3 regions of the Sodalis sp. RH22 genome follow, and region 1 is predicted to be linked to each of the others. Evidence: predicted binding sites of a transcription regulator. Region 1 holds the regulator's gene; each other region holds the start of a gene.
What was found. The regulator Fur, encoded in region 1, represses iron uptake genes when iron is present. The targets are predictions, from matches to a motif close to ATAATAATGAGAACNACTATCAA.
Positions count from the first base shown of each region.

Region 2: fhuF (siderophore-iron reductase FhuF) is a predicted target of Fur. The motif match lies at 1,750-1,772, and genes of this name have one in related genera.
Region 3: fepD (Fe(3+)-siderophore ABC transporter permease) is a predicted target of Fur. The motif match lies at 1,696-1,718, and genes of this name have one in related genera.

Region 1 is NZ_CP178731.1:2,309,877-2,313,154, reverse strand. It holds gene alsR (transcriptional repressor AlsR) at 1-809, opposite strand, end outside; gene fur (ferric iron uptake transcriptional regulator) at 1,374-1,844, opposite strand; gene fldA (flavodoxin FldA) at 2,200-2,715, opposite strand; gene ybfE (LexA regulated protein) at 2,894-3,193, opposite strand.
Region 2 is NZ_CP178731.1:3,527,998-3,531,275, forward strand. It holds gene fhuB (Fe(3+)-hydroxamate ABC transporter permease FhuB) at 1-847, opposite strand, end outside; gene fhuD (Fe(3+)-hydroxamate ABC transporter substrate-binding protein FhuD) at 844-1,740, opposite strand; gene fhuF (siderophore-iron reductase FhuF) at 1,879-2,625, shown strand; gene ACL2XN_RS16045 (creatininase family protein) at 2,762-3,278, opposite strand, start outside.
Region 3 is NZ_CP178731.1:3,299,891-3,303,168, forward strand. It holds gene fepB (Fe2+-enterobactin ABC transporter substrate-binding protein) at 1-250, shown strand, start outside; gene entS (enterobactin transporter EntS) at 325-1,608, opposite strand; gene fepD (Fe(3+)-siderophore ABC transporter permease) at 1,741-2,727, shown strand; gene fepG (iron-enterobactin ABC transporter permease) at 2,727-3,278, shown strand, end outside.

The DNA of each region.
Region 1 (3,278 bases):
CGCGCTACCGAGACATAAAACGCATCCAGCAGCGTAAGCTGCAAAATACGGGCCGAAGCGTTTCTGCCTAATAACGGCGTTTCCGGCGCCGGTGAACAAATATTAAAATCAGCCAGCTGGGCTATGGGGGAATTGCTGCTATGGGTAATACAAATGATCTTGGCCCCATTATCCTTGGCAATCGACACCACCCGTTTCAGATCGCTGGTGCGGCCCGAATGGGATACCACTAACGCCACATCGCCCGGTTGCAACAGGGAGGCCGACATCATCATCAAATGCGCGTCCAGGTAGGCATTGCAACGCAAGCCGATTTTCAGGAATTTATGCTGCACGTCCGCGCAAATGGAATTAGAGCCGCCGACGCCGTACAGCTCGCGCTGATGGCCGGCAAAAAAGCATTGGGCCGCCTGCTGGATGACGTTGGCGTCGACTATCGCCTGGCCTTCGACAATGGTGCGTACGGTCAGGTTAAACACTTTGTTGACCACATCCTCCGGGCTGTCGGTGGGCGAGAGTTCGGCGGTGATATCATGGTCGGCATGATCGAAGTACTCGACGATGGCGCTGCGCAGCTGGCGAAAGCCGCTGAAACCGAGAATTTTCGACACCTTGACAATCATGGCTTCCGACAGGCCCAGACTCAGGGCCACCTCTTTGATCCCCGAGACGTCGGTGAGGTTGCCGGGAGATAAAAACCACTCCACTATCCGGCTTTCGTTTTCAGTCATGCCTTCTTGTTTAATACGAATATAAGGAGCAATGCCTATGCCGCGCGGCATATCGTTTTGCAGTTCCGCATCATTCATCTGGACTATCTCTGGTGATTAACATTGCCTGTCACTATATCACCATGGCGAAAGTTTAAAATCTGCTGCGAACTTCACGTTTTTTATTAATTTATAAATTAACTTTTTGTGTAAAAATCGAGTCATCGATCCGGGTTAATTTCAGGAAGGTATTTTTGGCTATATTAATTCAATAAAATCATATAATTAAAATGTATCTTTTGTTGTCGCTTACTGCTGACAGCGAAAAATAGCTTTATCATCAGATTCACAGAATAATTTACCCGGTGAAAAAATCGCAATAAAAACGCTGTCGTTTCAATGGATTACGCAAATTAGCCCAAAATAGCGTCCCAGGGCCTCTATTTATTCTTTATTTATTTTTATTTTCTGTGAAGTTTTCTGGAGTTTGCCGGCGGTGAGCACGGCGGTGATTGGCGGATACGACGCTTGTCGACGCGCTTCGGGAAGGAAACGTTACCAGGGAAGGGGACGGGCGGCGTTTAGCCTCATTGAAAAAAAATCGTTGCAGGGTGAGAAAGCGGCGCGATAACAGCCGCTTTGGAGAAACGGACCGCGCCGCGGTTATTCTTTTACGCCGTTGAGCATATCGGCGTGATCGTGCAGCGTTTCGTCTTCGCGGCAGTTGCCGATTTCACAATGCCCATACAGATATAAGCTATGGTTGGTCAGCTTGATATTGTGCCTTTTGGCAATATCACGCTGGCGCGCTTCGATGAACTCGTCGCGAAATTCGATAACCTTGCCGCAGTCCAGACAGATCAGGTGGTCATGATGATACTGTTGCGTCAGTTCAAAAACGGATTTGCCGCCTTCAAAATTGTGGCGGGTTACGATACCGGCGTCGTCAAATTGGTTTAGCACGCGATATACCGTGGCCAGGCCGATTTCCTCACCCATATCGATCAGTTTTTTGTACAGATCTTCCGCACTGACGTGATGGCATTCCGGATCTTGCAACACTTCCAGAATCTTCAGTCTGGGAAGGGTGACTTTCAGGCCGGCCTTCTTCAATGCAATATTATTGTCAGTCATGCGGGTTTAGTCCTGTTACTTTGATAATCTGATTGTAGGCTAACTTAGCCTATAACATCGGTCGGCCCGAAAAATGTGACGCCGTCTCATTATAAGACTGCCTGTCCAAAATGAAAACCGCGCCTTGTTAACAACTATAGCCCGTTTCAGGGGGCGAATTCTGCAACATTTTGCTAAAAAGGGTGGAACCGCTGCGCTATTGTACCGCGTTGTGGATAAAAGTTAAAAACTTGTATCTATTAATTTGAAAGGATTTAGTTATCAGTGAGGTTGGCGGCGCCGTCCCGACGCCATGACGGCAACCGATTCCCTTGCCGGGCGCCGCGGCGGCGGCACCCTCCCGCACGGCTTGACTTTAGCTGAGCTGCAATTCAGCGCTGATTTGCTTCACCCAGCCGTCCACGCGTTCATTGGTCAGCTCGGGCTGGCGGTCTTCGTCAATGGCCAGGCCGATGAAGTGATTGTCGTCCGCCAGTCCTTTCGACGCTTCGAAATGGTAGCCGGCGGTGGGCCAGTGACCGACGATGGTCGCGCCGTTGGGCTCGATAATGTCGCGAATGGTGCCCATGGCGTCACAGAAATATTCGGCGTAATCCTCCTGATCGCCACAGCCGAACAGCGCCACTTTTTTGCCGGAGAAATCTATTTCTTCCAGGGTGGGGAAAAAATCATCCCAGTCACATTGCGCTTCGCCGTAATACCAGGTCGGGATGCCGAGCAGCAGGGTGTCGAACCGCGCCAGGTCTTCTTTACTGCTTTTGGCAATGTCATGAACTTCGGCAACATCCGCACCCAGTTGCTTCTGAATCATTTTGGCAATATTTTCGGTATTGCCGGTGTCACTGCCAAAAAAAATGCCTACAGTTGCCATGAATTTGAAAACCTCTTAAATATTATGGATATGTTCCGTAACAGAATCAGCGATGCTCTGCGGCAATCATAGCAGACCCTAATGCGGGGAGAAACTCGCCGGCCGGGTTTTGTCGCAAATTTGCCCCGTTCGCGGCCTTGGGCCCTGGACGGGATGGCGCTTTACCGGGCCGGCAAGTTTACTCCGGATGCGGATCCGCGCCTTGTTGCCGTTCAAGCTCGGCCAGTAAAATCAATTCGATCAGCTCGCTGCGCGACAGGTTTTGCCGGTAGGCCAGCTCATTTAACGCATCCACCGCCTCGGCGTTGATTTTCAGCTCCACCCGGCGCAGGCCGCGCTTTTTATCCCGGCGCAGCTGGTTACGCTTGTTGATGCGCAACTGCTCATCGCGGGACAGGGGGTTCGTCTTCGGTCTTCCCGGGCGCCGCTCATCGATAAATAAATCCAGGGTGGTGCGGTCCGTTTGTTCTTTTGCCATAGGTCATGAAGGGATTGTGCATCAAGAAGCAGGCGGGCAAACCCCGGCCGGCGGCGTGGCTGGCTACGCCGTCGGACGCGCATCG
Region 2 (3,278 bases), 1.2 Mb from region 1:
GGCAGGAAAACCCTAAACGGGGCAGCAGGCGCCTGGCCCCGAGCATCCGCGCCAGCAGCGGCGCGAACAGGCCGATAAAACCAATAATGCCGGCGGCGTTGACCAGAAAGGCGCTTAACACGATCGCCACGCCGATGCCGCCGACGCGCGCGGCGATAAGGCCCAGGCCCAGGTTGCGCGCCACGCCGTCATCCAATCCCATCAGCATCAGCGGTCGCAGCATCAGCAATATCAGCAGCAGGCCGACGGCCAGCCGGGGCAGCAGGAACTGTACCCTGCTCCAATCCTGCTGGTTGAGCATGCCGCTGCTCCAGAGAAAAAGGGTTTGCAGCCGCTCATAGTTAAGCAGCGCCAGCAGGCTTTTGGCCGCCCCGCAGTAAAGCCCCAAGACCAATCCCGCCAGAATCAGGGTGACCGGCGACAACCGGCGCCCCCAGGAAACGCCGAACACCAGGCCGCCCACCGCCAGCGCGCCGGCTATCGTCGCCAGTTGGCGGGTCGCCTCGTCGCCCGGCAACGCCAGGAGGGTCGCCACCGTGAGCCCCAGTTGCGCGCCCGCCGACACCCCGAGCGTGGTGGGTTCGGCCAGCGGATTGCGCAGTATTTGCTGGAACACCACCCCCACCAGCCCCAGCCCGGCGCCCACCAGCAGCGAGAGCGCGGTGCGCGGCAGCAGGCTGTAGTGAAACAGCATTTGATCAATACTGCCGGTATCGGGATGGCACGCCGCCCGCCACCATAAACCGGGCGCGAGCTGAAGGGTTAAATTAAATACCGCAAGCGACAGCGCGGCAAGCGACAACGCCAGGACCAATGCGGCGGATAAGCGCGGAACGCGTTTACTCATGCCCGTGGCTCCATCGCCTGCCCGAGCATCCGGCAAAAGCGCATGGCGGCAAGGGTGGCGCCGAAAAACCACACCGCGGGCAGCACCCGCAGCTGTTTTTCCCGGACAAAAGGCAGCGTTTGCCAAAGCGTGGAACCGGCCACTTCCGCCAGGGGATCCTGGGCGCCGCGATGAAAACACAGCGCCCTGACGCCCCGGAACTGCGCCAGCCGCTCAAGGCCCACCGTTGCGCTGCCCCAGACATTTTCCTCGCCGTCCCAGGCGTTCGCCACCCTCACCCGATCCAGCACATCCTGGAGCAGGCTGTTTTTGCCGATAACCATGATGCGGCGGCTGTCGATAAAGGAAAACAGCAAGACGGGGGGAAGCGGAAGGGATCCAGACGCCAGCCGCTGCCGGGTCTGGTCCAGTTGCCGGTCGAGATCGGCCATATGCCGTTGCGCCCGATCCGGCATCCCCAGGCGCCCGGCCAGGGCGACGATATCCTGGCGGGCCACGGCCAAAGGCCTATCGCCTTGCCGGCTAAAACGGAAGGTCATGGTGGGCGCAATGGACGCGACGCTTGCAGGCGCCGGGCCAAAACCCTCCGATAGCAGGATCAGCGAAGGCGCCAGGCGCTGCATCGCTTCCATATTCGGTTCGTTGCGCAGCCCCACGTCCAGCACCGACGGCGGCAGCGCCGGCTCCGCCACCCAGCTGCGGTAATTCGGCGCGTCGGCAATGGCCATCGGCGTCACGCCAAGGGCCAGCAGCAGCTCCGCCGGGCGCCACTCCAGCGCGATAATACGTGCCGCATCGGGTATGGGCGCGCCGGCGGCGCGGCGGGAAAACCACCAGGGCAACACGGCCATCGCCTGTAAAAGACGTCGGCGATAGGCATCATGAGTCTGCATAAATTTTAAATATTAATAGTTATCATTCTGATTTTGATCGCCTATTATGCGCATTTGGAGAGAGACCGCAAGCCGCCCGCCTGCCGGAAGCTCTTTGCCTTGTCCTTAATCAATAGTCCCGATCGATACAGGAAGCGTATGAAGCCTGACGCAGCAGCACCCACCCCCGGATGCGCCATTGATATCAACGGCAGTTTTCTCTTCTCCGTTCCCAGCGGCGGAACGGGCTATTCGGCGGCGGATTTATGCGCGCCGGAAACGGCGCTGGCGCTACTGGAGCCGTTCCTGCGGCTGAACGAAGGGGGTGACCGGGCGGCGGTGATCTCCATGTGGTCGCAGTGGTATTTTGCCCTGCTGCTGGCGCCCTGGACAAGGATCGCGCTGCTGCATGACTGGCGGCTGCCGGCGGATCCGCGCGCGATTCAGTTTACCCAGGGAGCGCAATCCGCCGTGCCGGAAAAATTTATCCTGGCCGATCGCGGCGCAAAAATCGCCGGCGGCGTCGCCATCCCCGCCCTGTTCGGGCAGTTGCTGGAGACGCATGTGCTGCCGGTTTGCCGGACCTTCGGCCAGTTGGCCGGCATCAGGCCGGGCCTGTTCTGGAACAACGCCGCCATCCGCGTCGCCCACGGCATCGATATGGCCGCGGAACAAGGCGCCGATACCGGGGAAGCCAGGGCGTTTCTCGCCACCAAAACCCTGACGGACGGCGCGCCCAACCGGCTGTATCAGCCGGTACGGGTGGTGGAGCACGACGCCGGCCCGAAAATCATCCGCCGGCTGTGCTGCCTGCGCTATAAGCTCAGCGGCCTGGAATATTGCCCGAGCTGCCCGCTGTTGGTGGCGCAAGAGCGTAAATGCCGGCATCGGGAACAGCAGGGCTAAGCGTTCGCCACTGCGGGCATGACGCCGGGCAAGACGTATTTCTCCGCGCCCCAGGCCTCGCACCGGCGGCCGCTCGCGCCGCGGGTACTCCCGCCGCATAAACGGCTCCCCGCACGGTGCCTTGCCCGGGCGGCGATCAGAGCAGTTCCATCACGCGCCGGGTTTCTTCGACACCCACCTGCCAGAGGGCCAGCATCTCCTCGTCGGCGCGCTGATAATACCCGCCGTAGTTGCCGTCGCCCAGCATCGCGCGGGCCTTGGCCGGATTGAGCTTGCGAAAGCCGACCAGATCGAGCATCGGTTTTTGCCGGTCCGGCTGGGCGACGCCCGCCAGCCGGGTCCAGGGGAAATTTTCCATCCATGAGGCATGCGAGGCCACCGGATCGGTTTGCTGTACCTTTGCCCAGGTGAGCGGCGCGCACCACCAGTTATGCAGCTGTACCATCACCTCGGGATTGGCCACCATCCATTCGCTGATAATATGCTGCGCCGGCATATTACCGCCGTGGCCGTTAACCAGCAGAACGCGCTTAAAGCCCTGCCGTTTCAAATTATCGAGAATATCGTACAGCAGCCGGAGGTAAGTGCCGACCCGCAGGCTGATGGTGCCGGGAAAATCGCTGAACGCCGGCGTCATGCCGAACGGCATTACC
Region 3 (3,278 bases), 990 kb from region 1:
GGGCGTGCGCAAGGACATCGTCCAGCTGTCCGGCGAAAACCTGGCCGCCGGCCTGAACGGGCAAACCTTTCTGCTGTTTGCCGGCGATGACGCCAGCGCCCGGTTGCTCTTGGCCAATCCGTTCCTGGCGCATCTGCCGGCGGTGCAAAACCGCCGGGTCTACGCCCTTGGCAACGACACCTTCCGCCTTGATTACTACAGCGCCAGCAATGTGCTGGCCCGCCTGGAACAGCTGTTCGCCAAGCCGTGATCTTTCCCCATCCTGCCGCGTGGCTAACCGCGTCATGCCGCGGCCATTCCCGGCCGGGCGGGGATTCATGGCGGTTATGGCTCACTGCGGCCGGCGGGCGGGATTTCATCCGCCGGCCGGCCCTGATCCCGATGCCGCGCCATATCCACGGCGCGCAGGCCCCGCAGCGCCAGCGCCGGCAGTAGCCCCGCCAGGGCCGCCGCCAGGCCGAACGCCGCGGCGGCCAGCCCCGGCGGCATCAGGGTGCCCAACCCCCCCAATACCAGCGCCCCCAGCGCGTCGCCGGTGACGTTCTGCGCGGTCCACAGGCCGTTGATGCGGCCCAGCAGATGATCCGGCGTCAGCTGTTGTATCAATGCATATTGCAGCAGCGAGTTGATGGCGCTGAAATAACCAAAGCCCGCCAGACACAGCAGCGCCAGCGCGTAGCACGGCATCAGGCTGCATGCCGCGACGCAGATAAACGCCATGACGGCGGTAAGCAGCAGCATTCTTCCCGGCCGCGCCGTGGCGGCGACGCGGCCGCTGGTAAACGCGCCTATCGCCGCGCCCAGGGGCACCGCCGCATACATCAGCCCCAGCCGGGCGGCGTTGATATGCCAGCTTATCGCCAGCGCCGGGTAAAGCACCCGTACCGCGCTTGCCATGGTCAGCAGGGCGCCGATCAGCGCCACCAGGCCGATGGTTTTATGACGAAACAGATAGGCCATGCCGCCGGCCAGCGCGTGCAGCGGGTGTTCCCGGGGCTGGGGAGGCGGCGCCAGCCTGGGCAGGCGCAGCAGCGGCAACAGCGTCAGCAGCGTGCCAAGCGCCGCCAGCCCGTAGTTCCAGGCCACCCCGCCGGAGGCGATGACCAGGCCGCCCGCCGCCGGTGATAAAATGGCGCCGAAGCGCACGGTCAGCATGCTGATGGCGCCCGCCTGCATGACATTTTCCCGCCCGACCAGCGACGGCGTGGCGGCCAGCAGCGCCGTCACCCCCACCGCGCCAAAAAAACCATCCCACACCGCCAGCAGATAAATCGCGAACAGGGACGGTACCGGCAGCAGCGCGTTAAGGCACAGGCCGATAAACCCCACCCCGCAGGTTGCGCGGGCAAACAGGATAAGCCCGCGCCGCTCGCGGCGATCCGCCATCACCCCGCCGGCCAGCAGGCCGACGAACATACCGCCGCCCGCCAGCGTCACCGCCAGTCCGACCTGCAGGGTGGACCCCGTCATGGCCTGTATCTGCACCGGCACCGCCACCGCCAGCATGCCGAGCGCCAGGATGGACAAAAACCGCGCGATAAAAACCGCCCGGAAGGCGGGGTGGGTTTTCAGCAGGCTGATATCGAGTAAATACGAGGGTTTTTGCATAAGACGCTAACTATCCGGGGAATTCGACGCCACTGGGCGCTGCAATCAGGGAAGCAGTCATGCTATCATAAGTTATTGCGAGTAATAACGATAATAAATATCATTATCATATAATTTATGGTTTAGCCTTTTATGCGCCATTATTACGGATTGCTGTTAAGCGGCGTGCTGTTGGCATTATTGATGGCGGCGAGCCTCTTTATCGGCGCCAAAACCATTCCCGCCGACCAGGTATTGCCCGCGCTGACCGGCGCCTGCCGCAGCCCGGATTGTATTATTATCCTCGAGAGCCGCCTGCCGCGCACGCTGGCCGGGCTGCTGGCGGGCATCGCCCTGGGGCTGTCCGGCGCCCTGATGCAAACCCTGACCCGCAATCCGCTGGCCGACCCCGGCATTCTTGGCGTCAACGCCGGCGCGGGGTTCGCCGTGGTGCTGGGCATCACCTTTTTCGGCGCCGCCTCCATCGATCGCTACCTGTGGTTTGCCTTTGCCGGCGCGCTGGCCGCCGCCCTGCTGGTGGCGTTAATCGGCGCGGCGGGCGGCGGGCGGCTGAACCCCATTCGCCTCACCCTGGCGGGCGTGGCGCTGGGCGCGGTGCTGGACGGCATGGCTTCCGGTATTTCCTTGCTCAATCCCCTGGTCTACGACCAATTGCGCTTCTGGCAGGCCGGTTCGCTGGATATCCGCAGCATGGCGGCGGTAAACGCCGTTATCTGGCCTATCGTCCTGGGCACCGGTCTGACGCTTTGGCTAACGCGGGCGCTCAATACCCTGGGCATGGGCAGCGAACTGGCGACGGCGCTGGGCTCGCGGGTGGGCCTGACGCAGCTGCTCGGCCTGGCGGCCATTACCCTGTTATGCGGCGCGGCTACGGCGCTGGCGGGGCCGATAGCCTTTATCGGGCTGATGATGCCGCATATCGCGCGCTGGATAGCCGGCCCGGACCACCGCTGGCTGCTGCCCTGGACGCTGCTGCTTACGCCGCTGCTGCTGCTGGGCAGCGATATGGCGGGCCGGGTGATGGTGCCCGGCGAGCTGCGCGTATCGGTGATAACGGCGCTGCTCGGCGCGCCGGTGCTGATAGCCCTGGTACGCCGCCACCGGATGATAAGCCGGTGATGATGGCGAACCGGCACGCCCGGATCAGGACGTCGCTGACCGTCGGCATCCTGCTGCTTGCCTGCCTTGCGCTGGCGATTTACGCCCTCGGCGCCGGGTCGCTCCCGCTTCCGGCCCGGCAGGTGGTGGACGCCCTGCGCGGCGCGGCGGCGCACAATATCCAGGTTATCGTGACGCAATGGCGGCTGCCCAGGGTGGCGATGGCGTTATTGCTGGGCGCGGCGTTGGGCGCCAGCGGCGCTATTTTCCAGTCGTTGATGCGCAACCCGCTCGGCAGCCCGGATGTCATGGGTTTCAATACCGGCGCGCACAGCGCCGTATTGATAGCGATAGTGCTGTTCAACAGCAGCTATCTGGGCATAACCGGCGCGGCCCTTGCCGGCGGCCTGCTGACCGCCGCCGTAGTCTACCTGCTGGCCTGGCGCAACGGCATCCAGACCTTCCGGCTCATTATCGTCGGCATTGCCGTTCGCGCCCTGCTGGTATCGCTTAACACCTGGCTGGTGGTCAGCGCTTCGCTTGAATCCGCCCTGACCGCCGGGCTATGGAGC